DNA from 2 places in the Nitratireductor rhodophyticola genome. Region 1 is predicted to be linked to the other one. Evidence: riboswitches for the same ligand, from Rfam matches in the RefSeq annotation. Region 1 holds a riboswitch; the other holds the start of a gene.

Region 1 (7,485 bases):
ACAAAGCCGCCCATGGCGCCACCTTCCATAACGACCTTCACTTTCCGGGCGCCCGTCACATCGGGCTCCGGTATCAGGTTTACCGGAATTGAAGGCGTCGACTGCGCTGTACGCGATATCCCGTCGACGATCCCGTCGACCAGGGGGAATGGCTGATCGCCCGAAATCTCTTCGATCGCAAAATCAGCGTCCGGAACAACCATAAGGTCGATCCGTTGCGCTGGTCCGAGAAGATGCGGGGAATAAGGCAGAACGACGGATTCCGGCAGCGCCTGTCCGTCATAGGCAATTACCTTTCCGCCGAACCGATTGGGATCGAGTTCCAGAACACGTGCGTTCGAGGCGTTGATCAGTCTAACGCGATAGGCTTCGCCACTGCGCAGCTTCAAGACCGGACGTGACTTGCCATTCACAAGGAGCCAGTTACCGAGACGCCCTCCGTGGCTCCAATCCATCAAGGAACCAAAGCTGTCCGTGTCCAGAACGCCAGGCTGGCGCAAGCGCCAGTCATCAATGATGAGGGTGATGTCATGGTCGCGATCAAAGGTGGAGGTTCGCTCCTCCACGATCAACGGGCCATACAAGCCACGCCCGACCTCATTCCAACTCTTGTTGTGCGCGTGATACCAATATGTACCGGAATCCGGCAGCTCGAATTCATAGATGAAACTGTCTCCGGGCTGCACGGGTTCCTGGGTCAAGCCGGACACCCCGTCCATCGCATTTTCGATGCGGATCCCGTGCCAGTGGATGGATGTGGGCTCCTCAAGATTGTTGCGAAAGTTGACGCGTATCCGCTCGCCCTTTCGGGCCCGGATTTCAGGACCGGGTACAATGTCGTTATAGGCCCAGAGATCTGAGAGCTGCTGCTCGTAAAGTGCTCGCTGGACCGATCCGGCGATCAGATCAAACTCCTGCGCACCCGCCTTTGCCACAGCAAGACCGGGCAGGACGCCTGCTGACACGAGCACCCCGGTTCCCGCCAGGAAATTGCGTCTGTCAATCATTCTCCCGCTCCAGCAGAAAGGTCGCGATTGCCGTCAGATCGTCCTGACTGAGAAAGGAAGTTCCGTCACGCACCACTTCCCCCATCGAACCACCAAAAGCGTCGCCGTCCGGTTGGATGCCTGTTTTCAGCGCATAAGCCAGATTGGACACAGTCCAGCCCTTTTCCTTCAGCACATCCGCCCTGATCGAAGGGGATTTACCGCCATCGGGCAGACTGTCCGATCCATGCAGGCGCAATTCAGGCGGAAGACCGAAGTTTGGGGCGAGAACGAAAACCGCGAACCCACCCGCCCCCCAACGCGCGCCATGCCGGAGCGACACCGGTTGGTCTAATATCAGAGTGATAGCCGTTAGAATCAGTGCGAATGCAACACCGGTCACGAGATTCGAGAGCAACGTAAAAAACGTCCGCTGCAAGCCTTCTTCGGGCGCCCAGACTTCGTCCTCGGTCTCAGCGTGTGACACCCCCTCTTCATAAGCTTCGGCTTGGAGGATCAACGGGATAACCCGCACTGATTGCGCCGCGGTCGCGAACACACCAGCGAGCAATCCCGCTACAAGCGCGGCCAGAATTACCCGGGTCAACATCTACGTCGTGGCGCCTTAGTGGCAGGGCGCGACGATTGCGTGGCGCGTGTCGTGGGCGCCGTTGTGCAGTGCGTCGGAATGAGCAAACGCAGCGAAATAAAGCAACGCTATGCCAAATATTGCAGCGAACAGCGTAGTCGTCAGACGTGCTGATGCCGAAACCCGCAGCGAAACAGATTGTGTTGCGAGCATGACAACCTCCGTGTTGCTCATTCAGTCACTTGAACATCTCTCCGTCCGTTCACATGGCAGGTCTCCTGGCTCATGGCGGTTTTCCAGCGCTATCGCCTTCCCGGATGTTTCCAGTGGCGCTCCCGTTTTCGGGAGTTATGGCGCCGCGCCATTCTACAGTCGCGGGGTCGGCTGTGGTTTGGATGCCCGGTCTGGGTCCACCCGTCACATTCCCTTTTCATCCCGCTTCGCGCTCGGCATCGCGGGAACCGTGTGAACAATTACCCTGACGTCACGCCGAAACCGAGTCAATAACGACAAGCTTGGCCGCGACCGTTCTCCGACAAGACCAGGACAACGGCTCCATCAGGATTTCAGATCCAATTGCCGCAGTCTGAGCGAATTGACGACAACTGAGATCGAAGAAGCGCTCATCGCAAAGGCGGCGAACATCGGACTAATCAGGATGCCGAAGAACGGGAAGAGTACGCCTGCAGCTACCGGAACGCCCAACGTATTGTAGATCAGGGCGAAAAACAGGTTCTGCCGTATGTTGCGCATCGTTCCGTGGGCCAGACGGCGAGCCCTGACGATGCCGTCAAGATTTCCTTTGACCAGGGTAAACCCAGCGCTTTCGATCGCGACATCCGCCCCGGTTCCCATCGCGATTCCAACGTCGGCCTGAGCCAGAGCCGGAGCGTCGTTCACGCCGTCGCCGGCCATCGCGACCTTGCGACCCTGCTGCTGCAATTCCTGGATGATGCGCGCCTTGTCTTCGGGAAGCACGTCGGCGCGGATCTCGTCGATGCCCAGGCGCGCAGCAACGGCTTTCGCCGTTCGTTCGTTATCTCCGGTCGCCATGATAATGCGGAATCCAAGTTCATGCAGAGCCTTCAGCGCGTCGGGGGTTGTTTCTTTCACCGGATCGGCGACGCATACGAGTCCGGCGACGCCATTGTCGACGACAACGAACATGACCGTCTCGCCCTCGTCACGGCGGCCATTGGCTTTTTCGGTCAAGCCCCCCGCCTCCAGGCCAAGTTCGCGGATCATCGCGAGATTGCCGAGCGCCACGGCTCTGCCATCCACTGTACCCTTGACGCCTTTGCCGGTAACGGCCTCGAAGTCGCCGGCCGCGGCCAACTCCACGCCTCGCTCTTCGGCTCCTCTTACGATGGCTTCGGCGAGCGGGTGTTCCGAACCCCGTTCAAGGGAAGCCGCCAGACGCAGCACTTCGGTCTCGTCATGGCCATTCTCCGCCACGACTGCCACCAATCGCGGCTTGCCTTCGGTCAACGTGCCTGTCTTGTCGACGATTAGCGTATCAACTTTCTCGAACCTCTCGAGCGCCTCCGCATTCTTTATGAGCACGCCTGCTTGAGCTCCGCGTCCCGTTGCCGTCATGATCGACATTGGGGTGGCGAGACCGAGGGCGCAGGGACAGGCTATGATCAGTACCGCGACCGCGGCGATGAGCGCATATGAAAGGGCGGGTTCCGGGCCCCAAAACGCCCAGCCCAGGAAAGCAAGTACAGCGATAGCGATCACCGCCGGCACGAAATAGCCGGATACTTTGTCGGCATATTTCTGGATTGGCGCCCGGGACCGTTGTGCGTTGGCGACCATTTCGACGATCTGGCTCAGCATTGTGTCGGCGCCGACGCGTGTAGCTTCCATGATAAGGCTGCCAGTGCCGTTGATGGTTGCGCCCGTCACTGGATCGCCTGAAACTTTCTCGACTGGGACGGGTTCGCCGGTGATCATGCTTTCGTCGATCGATGAACGACCATCGACCACCACGCCATCCACGGGAACCTTGTCGCCGGGGCGCACACGAATGCGGTCGCCAACCCCAACATGTTCGAGCGGAATTTCCTCTTCCGTGCCGTCGTCGCGTATCACGCGGGCCGTTTTTGCCGCCATATCGAGGAGTGCCCGGATTGCCTTGCCAGTACCCTCACGAGCACGCAGTTCCATCACCTGCCCGAGGAGCACCAAGGTAACGATGACGGCTGCTGCTTCGAAATAGACACCCACATGACCTTCTGGATCCCGGAAGCCATCGGGGAAGATACCTGGAAACAGCACGGCGACGACACTGAATGTCCATGCCGCCATGACGCCCATCGCGATCAGGCTGAACATGTTCAGATTCATCGTACGGAAGGAATTCCAGCCGCGGACAAGGAATGGCCAACCCGACCAGAGAACGACTGGCGTGCCGAGCACAAGTTCGATCCACAGCGTTGCTCGTTCTCCGAAGATCTCGCGAACGCCGGAAAGACCCACAAAGGGACCCATGGTCAGGATCAGGAGTGGAATACTCAGGGCCGCGCCAATCCATAAGCGCCGAGTGAAATCGACAAGTTCGGGATTCGGCCCCTCTTCAACCATCGTTGCCGATTCCAGTTCCAGTCCCATGCCGCATATCGGGCATGATCCGGAATGTGTACGGCGCACTTGAGGGTGCATTGGGCAGGTATAGACGGGTCCGCTATTTCCGGCCGGAACTTCGTCATATTGGCCTTGGCCGGCAGAAGAGGTGCCTTCGGCGTCCGCCGTGTGATGATGGTGCTCGTGCTGGGAGGTCATCGCAATCGCTCCTTGTCGTGTCACATGTTGTGCGGTTTGAACGTTATGCCGTTGGCGACCTGCAACTCGCGAACATATTGGACAATCTTCGCCACCTCGTCCCGCGTGACCTGCTCCTGCTTCGGCATGTTGCCGTATGGCCAGTGGTGCTGGACCACACCGTTCATGGCTGCCAGATAGAACGCATCATCCGAGTGATGTCCCGGATTGTAAATGTCGTGGATCAGCGGAGGCCCTTTGTCCGTTCCGGATGCACGATCGCCATGGCAACTGGCACAGTTGTTATTGAAGAGTATCTGACCGACGCTTGCTTCACCCGACAGTTCCGGCATTGACACCGCCACGACCATCGCTTCCGGTTCTGGCTGGAACGCTTTTGAAAGCAGGACCGCAGCTCCTAGCGCAAAAAATCCCAGCACAAAAACCTTTGGAAGACTTCCTCGAATATTCACCATCTTCTCCATCTATCTTTCTGGAAAACCTAACAACATCGGCGCCACCCCTACGTCTCAGATCAGCCGATTATTACCTTTTCGCCGTCCATAAGCTCGTAGGGCGGAACGACGAGGTTCTTGGGTGCAGGGCCCCGCCTTACACGCCCGGACGTGTCGTATTGCGAACCGTGGCACGGGCAGTACCAGCCACCCCAATTGCCCCTTGGATCGGAATCCTTCTGCCCGAGTGGGATGCAGCCGAGATGCGTGCACACCCCGACCACGATCAGCCACTCGGGATTCTGCACACGATCTGCATCGCTTTGAGGATCGATAAGATCAGCATCGTCGTCAGCGACTGCCGCATCGATTTGAGCTTCCGTCCGTCTGTCGACAAACACAGGACGGCCACGCCACATGACCGTCACTCGCTGGCCGACCTCAATGCCGCCCAACGGGATTTCGACCGTTGCGAGGCTTCGTATACTTGCCGAAGGATTCATGCTGTCGATAAACGGCCAGGCGAACGCCCCTACTCCCACGACCACCATCGCCCCTGTTGCAACGTAAATGAAATCGCGTTTGGTGACCGAGTTGTCGGCATCTGAGACTATTGCGGACATATTATTGCTCCTTGCGCTTTGGACGGAGTTCACGCCGGATTGTCCGGCGTTCCCTCTCGCTCCTGTTTCAAGGTCTGCTTGGCGGACTACGCACCGCCACCGCCGCGATGGCGTCTACTCTTCATCGGATTCGTGCATCAGTTCCTCGATACGCTCGGGAATGTCCTCTTCGGAGAATTCGGCCTGAACGTCGGCATCGTGGACAAACGCAATGATGTCGGCCAGTTCGCTACCATCGAGCTCGATCGGCGCACCGAGTTCATCACGCTGCATTGCGACCATCGCCTCTGCACCCCGCCACATGCGCGCAGCAAATTCGAACGGATTCATCGGTAGGGGCATCGTCGACGCATCAAGGGCCGGAGCGTCCTCGCCGCCGACACCGTTTATCGAATGGCACACAACGCATCCCTTGCTCGCGAACAGCTGCTTGCCTCGTATCGGATTCATTTGAGGAATCATCAAACCCGGGCTCATCATGCCGTCGTCCATCATGCCGCTTTCCTGGCCCAACGAAGCGGTCACCAGGCCGAACATGATCGCTCCACCGAGAAGGGCTGAAGTCATGGCGTTTGAAGTTGCATATCTGTACATGACAGTCTCCTTTCGTCTTTTTCCGGCTGCTCTTAGGGGAGCACCACCATTTCGTGACCTTCACCTGAAACAGCGATCTCGCCCGTTACTGCGAGGTTTTCCTGGTCGACGATCCAGACCTTGGGCTCTTCGCGACTTGAGACGAAGAGGCTGTTCGTCCCGGCTATTGTCGTCAGGTGATAGGGGGCGGGAGCTAAGGCTGCGAATTTTGCTTTGCCGCTGCTCAGGTCAATAGCGGCAATCTTGTCATCGCCCTTGCCGCTAACGAATAGCGTCCCATCATCGTCCGACAGATCCAGCCCATGGATTTCGCCACCGACATCCAGAGACCGGGAAATGTTCCCGTCCGCGATGATGACCTCGTGGACCTTGCCGGCATAGGCATCGGCGACATAGAGCCGCTTGCCATCGTGCGAAATGACAACATGCTCCGGCGCCTCGCCGGAAAGGATATTGCGCTTGACGAACGTCTTGTCGACGTCAACCTCACTAATGGTTCCGCTGTCGGCGTTCGTAACGAATACCGATCTACCATCGCGCGCAAACACGGCATAGTTTGGGCTCGTTCCAGTCGGCACGAACGCTTTGAATGCCAAGGTGTCGAGATCGATGATACTGATCCCGTCTGTGGTCGGATGTGTAACTGCGGCGTAGCGGCCGTCCGGAGACATAGCCACGTGATGGACGGCGCCGGGAACCTCAATCCGGCGCACTACCGCGCCGGTCTCCGCTTCGACTATCGTTAGAATGCTTACTCCGGCATCTTTGGGCATGACACTCGCCGCCCTAGAGGCGTGATGCGCTTCGTGTTCGTCTTGCGATACGCCATCCGGTTTCGCCGGCGCCTCTGCTTCTTCTTTCGCCACCTCGGAATAACTGCCCGCAACGATGTAACGTGCGCCTGGTACTCCGGCCAGACCGTGGACAGCCTCAAAACCTGGCCAGCGCGCCTCGACCGAACCGGTGTCGGCATCCACAACAAGGATTTCTCCAGCGCTCCCCTCTGGAATGTAGACGGTGGTCGCGAATGTCGGCACGGTTCCGAGCAAAGTCAGAGTTGCTGTCGCTAACGCGAATTTCATTTCTGTTTTCATTTTGGTCTCCATTAATATGGCCGTGTTCAACAGAACCTGCGTGCCGCGAAGTAGTTGAAGAGAGGGCCGAAAATCAGCGCGACATACCAGCCGTAGGCAAATGCCTCGACCAGACCGAGCAGGAAGCTCGGGATACTCAACCAGGTGAATCCGGGAAGAAGTTTCAGCCATGTCTGGTACATCGCCATTCCCGGAAAGATGAGATCAAAGCCGACGCACAGGACGAACGTGATCGCCAGAAACAAGCCAAGGCTCATGCCGAATGCGATGACCGGAATACGCGGTGTGTTCGACACCTGCGGAGCGACCCTGATCGCGTAGCCCGGACTGGAGTTGCGTGAGTCAGCCATGAACAGCCTCCCCTGTCTCCAAGGTCGCAGT
Region 2 (7,485 bases), on a different contig from region 1:
CCATTGCGGTGATCGGCGGCCACCGTGTTGCCCGGCGTGGAGGGGGAATCGATGACCGCAACGGGACGGCCGATATCGCCGATGCGCGTGCCATGGCGTGGAACGACGACGATGCCATCCGCGCCACGCTCGATCAGCCGGTTGATGGCGCGGGACTGGGCTTCGATATCGCCGCGACTGTCGCCGATGAGAACGCCATAGCCCGCCTCGGAAGCCGCATGCTCGATGGCCTGCGCGAATTGCGGAAAGAGCGGGTGACCGATGTCAGCAAGAACGAGGCCAAGCACATGGCTGCGCCCGGTGCTCAGCGCCCGGCCTGCGAGGCTGGGCACATAGCCCAGCTCTTTTGCCTTTTCGCGGATCGCCCGGCCGAGCTCCTTCGACACGCGGCCCTTTCCGGACATCGCGTTTGAAACGGTCGCAACCGATACGCCAAGCGCTTTGGCAATATCGGATAGATTGGCACGAGAAGCCATCAAAGCCCGATTCACATGAAGGTTAAGCGTTTAAGCATTATGCCCGGCAAGAACCATCATGTCGAATCGGTTTTTGAAAATCCCCAGAATTGGAGTCAGGCGGACGCCGTGACCGCCCTCGCCTCACCGAGCTGTGCTCCCTCCTGCCCGGCAGACCGGGCAGGAAGAGGCGCCTGAAAGCGCTTGAGCCGCAGGGCGTTGCCCAGCACGAAGACACTGGAGAGCGCCATCGCACCGGCAGCGAGCATGGGTGACAGGAGGGTGCCTGTGGCGGGATAAAGAACACCCGCCGCAACGGGAATGAGACTGACATTGTAGGCGAAGGCCCAGAACAGGTTCTGTCTGATGTTCTTCATGGTTGCCTGTGAAAGCCCGATGGCGTTGGCAACGCCAGTCACATCGCCCGCCATAAGAACCACGTCGGCGCTCTCGATGGCGACATCCGTGCCGGTGCCGATGGCGATGCCGACATCGGATTCCGCCAGTGCAGGAGCATCGTTAATGCCGTCGCCGACGAAGGAGACCGGGCCAGCCAGAGTGCGCAGACGCTTGAGCGCCTCGACCTTGCCCTCCGGCAGAACTTCCGCCTCGACCCGGTCGATGCCCAGCTTTGCGGCAATGGCTTCGGCGGTGTGGCGGTTGTCGCCGGTGATCATGGCCACTTCGAGCCCCAGCGCGTGGAGCGCTGCAATGGCGCGCGGTGTCGATTCCTTGATGGGGTCGGCGACCGCGATGACGGCCGCAAGCCGTCCGTCCACCGCAGCGTAAAGCGGCGTCTTGGCATCGGCGGCCAGCCTGTCGGCGGCGGTGGATGCACTGCCGATCTCGACGCCCTGCTGGCGCATGTAGCGGTCCGCACCGATGTGGAGCCTGCGACCGCCAACGGTGGCGGCAATGCCGAAGCCCGGGACCGCATCGAACGCGACGACTGGCTTGAAGGTGAGCCCCTCGGCGCGCGCGGCCTCGACGATGGCTTCGGCCACCGGATGTTCGGACATGGCTTCCGCCGATGCGACGAGCGAAAGGATTTCGGCGCGCTCGAAACCGTCCTGCACCACGAAATCGGTGAGTGCGGGGCGACCGAGCGTCAGCGTGCCGGTCTTGTCGAACGCGACGACGCTTGTGTTGCGCAGGCTCTGCAGCGCCTCGCCATTGCGGAACAGAACGCCGAGCTGTGCTGCGCGGCCGGTGCCGACCATGATGGAGGTGGGCGTGGCAAGCCCCATGGCGCACGGGCAGGCGATGATGAGCACCGCGACCGCGTTGACCAGCGCAAAGGCGAATGCGGGATCGGGTCCGAACACCATCCACACGACAAAGGTGAGTGCTGCGGCAAGCATCACGGCCGGCACAAACCAGGCCGTGACCCGGTCGACCACCGCCTGAATGGGCAGCTTGGCCCCTTGCGCGTTTTCGACCATGCGGATGATCTGCGCCAGCACCGTGTCGGAGCCGACCTTGGTGGCGCGGTAGACGAAGTTGCCGGTCTTGTTGATCGTTCCGCCGATCACCTCGTCGCCTTCGGCCTTGGAGACAGGCACCGGCTCGCCGGAGATCATGGCTTCATCGACATAGGAAGAACCGCTTTCGACCAGACCGTCGACCGGCACCTTGTCGCCGGGGCGCACCTGAAGCCGGTCGCCCACAACCACGTCCTCAAGCGGAAGCTCGACAAAGGCATCGTCGCGGAGAACACGCGCGCTCTTGGCGCGCAGGCCCATCAGCCGCTTGATGGCCTCGCCGGTGCGGCCCTTGGCGCGCGCCTCCAGAAGCCGGCCGAGCAGGATGAGCGTGACGATGACGGCGGACGCCTCGAAATAGACGTTGACCGTGCCGGACGGGAGAACGCCGGGCGCGAAAGTGGCCACGACCGAATAGGCCCAGGCGGCGGTGGAACCGAGCATGACAAGCGAGTTCATGTCCGGCGCAAAGCGCATCAGCGCGGGGAAGCCCTTGCGATAAAAGCGCAGGCCCGGCCCGAACTGCACGATGGTCGCCAGCACGAAATAGAGGAGGTAAAGCGTCTTGCGGTCGGCGATCCCCATCAGCCATGCATGCATGCCCGGTATGAAATGGCTGCCCATCTCGAGAATGAAGATCGGAAGGGTGAAGATTGCAGCCAGCGTGAAATCGCGCTTGAGCGAACGAAACTCGGCGGCCTTGGCCTCCTCATGCGCATCGCGCGCGGCAGCGCCATCGGAACGGGCAACCGGCGTGTAACCGGATTTGCGGATCGCCGCTTCCACGCCGCTGCGCGCTTCATCGTTCAGGAGCTCGACGGACGCGCTTTCGGTTGCGAGGTTGACCGCGACCTTGGAGACGCCGGGCACGGCGGCAATCGCCTGCTCCACACGCCGCACGCAGGACGCGCAGGTCATGCCCTCGATGCCGATATCGAGATGGCTCTCCGGCACGCCATAGCCGGCACGTTCCACCGCGCTGACAATGCTGGAAAAATTAACGCCGGGCCGCACCGCCACATCGGCCGTCTCGGTCGCCAGATTGACCGAGACGCTCTCAACGCCATCGACGGCGGCAATCGCCTTTTCCGCGCGTTTGACGCAGGAAGCGCAGCTGAGCCCCTCGATGCGGAAGCGTTTTACATTGGCCGAAGACATATCGGCAGGAAGGGTATTCATCGCTTTCACCCTGAATGACTATTGTTCAGGATTGCGCTTCTAAACCTTCCAGTCAATGGAAGGTCAAGCGAGAAAATCACTGCATCGTTTCCGAGTCGGAAAAGGCGCTGAGCAGCAGGCGCAGATACTGCACTTCCGGGTGGTTCGGCAGCCGCCTGTCGATCTCGGCAAGCTGGCGGCGCGCCGCATATTCGATATCGGCATCGCCCGGCAGGCTCAAAAGCCACTCCATGAAAGCGCGTTGCTGCGCGGGGATCGAACCCGCCCGCAACAGCTTCATTCTGGTTGCGTCATACGCCATGGATCAGTCCCAGCTCAACGCGCCTCCGCTCTGATACTCGATGACGCGGGTCTCGAAGAAGTTCTTCTCCTTCTTCAGACCCATCGCCTCGCTCATCCACGGAAACGGGTTTTCGGTTCGGCGAAGACCGGGGCCAGACCGAGTTGGGCGCAACGGCGGTTTGCGATGCAATGCATGGACTGCTCGCACAGCGCCGCGTTGAGACCGAGAAAGCCCGTTCATACCATGCGGTTTCGGTGTTTCCAGTGGAATGCGGAACCGTGGCGGTTCCATTGGTGTGTTTTGCTTCAGTCGCCGGCATATAGACCCCCGTGGCGGTTGGACAGGGGCGCGGAGACATGCGGCGCGACGGCAGACCCGGGCGACACACGCACCACCGGGACACCCCGCCCGTGGACGTTTATTTCGTCATGGCAGGTCTCCTGGCTCGCAGGTCGTCACCGCTTTCCGGCCTTCCCGATGCGCTGGGGCATCAGTGACTCAAAGTGAAAGCGGCTCGCTGCTTACAGTTGCGGGGGCAGCGCCGGACTTGCCCAAAAAGGCGCACCGGCTTCCCTTTTCACTTCCGACCCCGGGAGGAATCGGAAGAACCATAACCCCTATAGTTGGTATCCACCGGACCCTAGAAGTCAACATATTGTTTCAGCGGAAAACCGAAACAAACGCATGGATAATCCGCAAAGCCGCTTTGGGCATGGCTCTACGGCGCGCGCGTGATCTCCTCCAGAACGGAGAAAATCCGTTCATCATCGCATTGAGCGACATTGAAACGCAGGAACCCGCTGGCCGAGCCTGACAGGCTGAAGGCGTTTCCGGGCGCGAGCACCACGTCCCTTTCAAGCGCATGGCGGGCAAGCGTGGCCGCATCCAGCCCGTCGGGCAGACGACACCACAGGAACATGCCCGCGCGCGGCTCGATCCACGGTTCGATGCCGAGATTGCGCAGGCGCGCGCCCACCGTTTCGCGGGAGCGGGACAGACGCTGGCGAACGGTCTCCATATGCTTGCGGTAGCTGCCATCGCTCAGGAGACCGAGCACAAGCTCCGCCGCCATGGCGGGTCCGCCGAAACAGGTGGCGATGCGCAGATCGGTGAGGCCCTCGATCCAGTCGGCAGGTGCTGCAACAAACCCGCAACGCATCGAGGCGGAAAGCGACTTGGAGAAACTGCCGATATAGACGACGCGCGACAGCCCGTCGAAGGCGGCAAGCCGGGGCGCTGGTTCGACCTCGAAGTCGGCAAAAATATCGTCTTCGATGATGGTGAGGCCGGACTGTTCGGCGAGCATCAGGATGCGGTGCGCCACCGAAGGCGAGAGCACCGCGCTTGTGGGATTGTGAAGCGCCGAATTGGTGATGTAGAGGCGCGGGGCATGCTGTGTGAGCGCCTCGGCAAAGCGCTCCGTGTCCGGCCCCGAAGGCGTGTAGGGAACGCCGACGATCCTGACCTGATGTGCCCGCAGGAGCGCATGGAAGTTGAAATAGCAGGGATCGTCCACCAGCACCGTGTCGCCCGGTTTCAGAAGAAAGCGGCAGAGGAGGTCGATGGCCTGCGTGCCGGAATCGGTGAGCATGATCTGACCCGGAGCCGCCTCGACGCCATGGCTGGCCATGCGGCGTGCAAGCAGGGCGCGCAGCGCCAGCGAGCCGAGCGGCGCTCCGTAATCGGCAAGCGTCTGCGGGGTGGCGCGGGAGAGGCGGCGCAGCGCCCGGCGCAAGGCGTCTTCCGGCATCCATGAGGCGGGCAGCCAGCCGCAACCGGGCATCGCCATGCGCGAACCGGAGGCAAGCGCCTGACGCGATATCCATAAGGGGTCGACCTCGCGGTCGAGCGCCGGGCCGATTTCGGCCAGCGCCAGCGGCGCAAGCGGCGCGGTGACGAAGAAGCCGGCCCCCGGCCGCGAGCGGATCACGCCTTCGGCGGCAAGCCGGTCATAGGCCTCGACAACGGTGGATTTCGAAACTCCCATGGCGCGCGCGCAGCTGCGGATCGACGGCAGCTTCGCCCCCGGCGTGAGCGTGCGATTGGCGATGCGCCCGCGAATGGCGGACATGACGCCTTCAAGGCGTGTTTCATCGGCATTGCGCGTGGATATCAGCATCGCTGTACTGTCCGTTCGACCATTACAGTTTGTTGAAATTGTACTGCATCGTCTCTGGCAACGCCATGCCCCCTGCCCCACACAGGAAGGAGAAAAGGAGCGCGGCATGAACAAGACAACGATCGGATGGGCGAGCGGCTGGGCAAGCGGCCTACTGGGTGTGATCATCTTCAGCGGATCGCTGCCGGCGACACGGGTGGCGGTGCTGGGCTTCGATCCGGTGTTTCTGACCGTGGCGCGCGCGTCGATTGCCGGGCTTTTGGGCGGGTTTCTTCTGCTGGCGTTTCGGGAAAACCTGCCCAAACGGAGCGAGCTGAAAGGGCTGTTCATCGTCGCCATCGGCGTGGTGGTGGGTTTTCCCCTGCTAACCGCGCTGGCGCTCGAGCACATCACCTCGGCGCATTCCATCGTGTTCATCGGTCTTCTGCCGCTTGCGACAGCCATTTTCGGCGTTGTGCGCGGCGGCGAGCGCCCGCGCCCGGCATTCTGGCTGTTCTCGGTGATGGGGAGCGCGCTTGTCGTGGGCTATGCGGCAAGCCAGGGCATGACCGCCTCTCCCAAGGGTGATCTCTTGATGCTTGCGGCCATCATCGTGTGCGGGCTCGGCTATGCGGAAGGCGCATCGCTTTCACGGCGAATGGGCGGCTGGCAGGTCATCTCGTGGGCGCTGGTTCTATCGCTCCCGCTCATGCTGCCACTGGCGCTCTACACCGTGCCGGCAGGGTTTGAGACCGTGGATGCAGGGGCATGGCTCGGATTTGGCTATGTGTCCGTCTTCAGCATGCTGATCGGCTTCGTCTTCTGGTATCGCGGGCTGGCGCTGGGCGGCACGGCGACGGTTGGCCAGTTGCAGCTTTTGCAGCCCTTCTTCGGCTTCGCGCTGGCGGCAATGCTGCTGCACGAACCCGTAACGACCGGCATGATGGCGGTCACCGCCGCCATCATTATGTGCGTGGCCGGGGCCAGATTTTCCGCCGGGCGCTCATTTTCCGCCGGGCGCTCGGGCGCACCGGCGGCGGCTCAAGAGCTCAGGCGAAGCTCGACGTCTTGAGGAATTCGGCAAGGCGTTCGGTCTGCGGCTTCAGGAACATCACCTTCGGGTCTCCCTCTTCGCCGATCACACCCTGGTTCATGAAGATGACGCGGGAGGAAACCTCGAAGGCAAAGCGCATTTCGTGGGTGACCAGAAGCATGCTCATGCCATCGGCGGCCAGATCCTTGATCACCTGCAGCACTTCGCCCACCAGTTCGGGATCAAGCGCAGACGTGACCTCGTCGAAGAGCATGAGGCGCGGGTTCATGGCGATGGCGCGGGCGATGGCCACACGCTGCTGCTGACCGCCGGACAGCTGGCCGGGATAGTGATCCGCACGCTGCCCGAGACCGACGCGTTCGAGCCATTTTTCCGCGACGCTGCGCGCCTCGTCGCGCGCCATCTTCTTCACCTTGATCAGGCCAAGCATGACATTGGAGGCGGCGGTCATGTGCGGGAACAGGTTGAACTGCTGGAAGGCCATGCCCGTCAGCGCGCGCTGGCGGGCGATTTCCTTCTCGCTCTTGCGGACGCGTACGCCGTTGCGCTCTTCATAGCCGATGGGTTCCCCATCGATGAGGATGCGGCCGCCCTGAAAATCCTCCAGCATGTTGATGCAGCGCAGCATGGTTGTCTTGCCGGAGCCCGACGAACCGATGATCGAGATCACCTCACCCTGCTGCATGGTGCAGTCGACGCCCTTGAGCACCTCCACCGAACCGTAGCGCTTGCGCAGGGCCTGAATTTCAAGAAGGTTCTTCGTCATGTCGGGTACTCTCAGGATGGAACGGACACCTTGCGCTCGACATATTTGCCGAAGCGCTCGACGGCGTAATTAATGGCGAAGTAGAGAAGGCCGGCCAGGAAATAGAACTCCAGGCTCATGAAATTGCGGGAGATGATCTCCTGCGTGCGCAAGAGAAGCTCGGCCACGC

The links. Region 1 has a riboswitch for cobalamin ahead of KUG85_RS20180 (CbtB domain-containing protein). Riboswitches for the same ligand answer to the same signal wherever they lie in the genome.
Region 2: linked by a shared signal. The riboswitch ahead of KUG85_RS17935 (ribonucleotide-diphosphate reductase subunit beta) and the one ahead of KUG85_RS20180 (CbtB domain-containing protein) in region 1 are both predicted to bind cobalamin.

The regions. Positions count from the first base shown of each region.
Region 1 covers NZ_JAHSSF010000006.1:68,174-75,658, forward strand. Annotated here, with positions in the region: gene KUG85_RS20170 (multicopper oxidase family protein) at 1-1,007, opposite strand, end outside; gene KUG85_RS20175 (CbtA family protein) at 1,000-1,596, opposite strand; gene KUG85_RS20180 (CbtB domain-containing protein) at 1,612-1,809, opposite strand; cobalamin riboswitch at 1,827-2,056, opposite strand; gene KUG85_RS20185 (copper-transporting P-type ATPase) at 2,134-4,359, opposite strand; gene KUG85_RS20190 (c-type cytochrome) at 4,380-4,823, opposite strand; gene petA (ubiquinol-cytochrome c reductase iron-sulfur subunit) at 4,874-5,416, opposite strand; gene KUG85_RS20200 (c-type cytochrome) at 5,531-6,010, opposite strand; gene KUG85_RS20205 (YncE family protein) at 6,043-7,104, opposite strand; gene KUG85_RS20210 (DUF5676 family membrane protein) at 7,131-7,454, opposite strand; gene KUG85_RS20215 (YHS domain-containing protein) at 7,447-7,485, opposite strand, start outside.
Region 2 covers NZ_JAHSSF010000004.1:522,284-529,768, forward strand. Annotated here, with positions in the region: gene KUG85_RS17920 (LacI family DNA-binding transcriptional regulator) at 1-476, opposite strand, end outside; gene KUG85_RS17925 (heavy metal translocating P-type ATPase) at 572-3,115, opposite strand; gene KUG85_RS17930 (hypothetical protein) at 3,192-3,416, opposite strand; partial or broken gene KUG85_RS17935 (ribonucleotide-diphosphate reductase subunit beta) at 3,420-3,631, opposite strand; cobalamin riboswitch at 3,812-4,026, opposite strand; gene KUG85_RS17940 (aminotransferase-like domain-containing protein) at 4,117-5,517, opposite strand; gene KUG85_RS17945 (DMT family transporter) at 5,624-6,568, shown strand; gene KUG85_RS17950 (amino acid ABC transporter ATP-binding protein) at 6,546-7,316, opposite strand; gene KUG85_RS17955 (amino acid ABC transporter permease) at 7,328-7,485, opposite strand, start outside.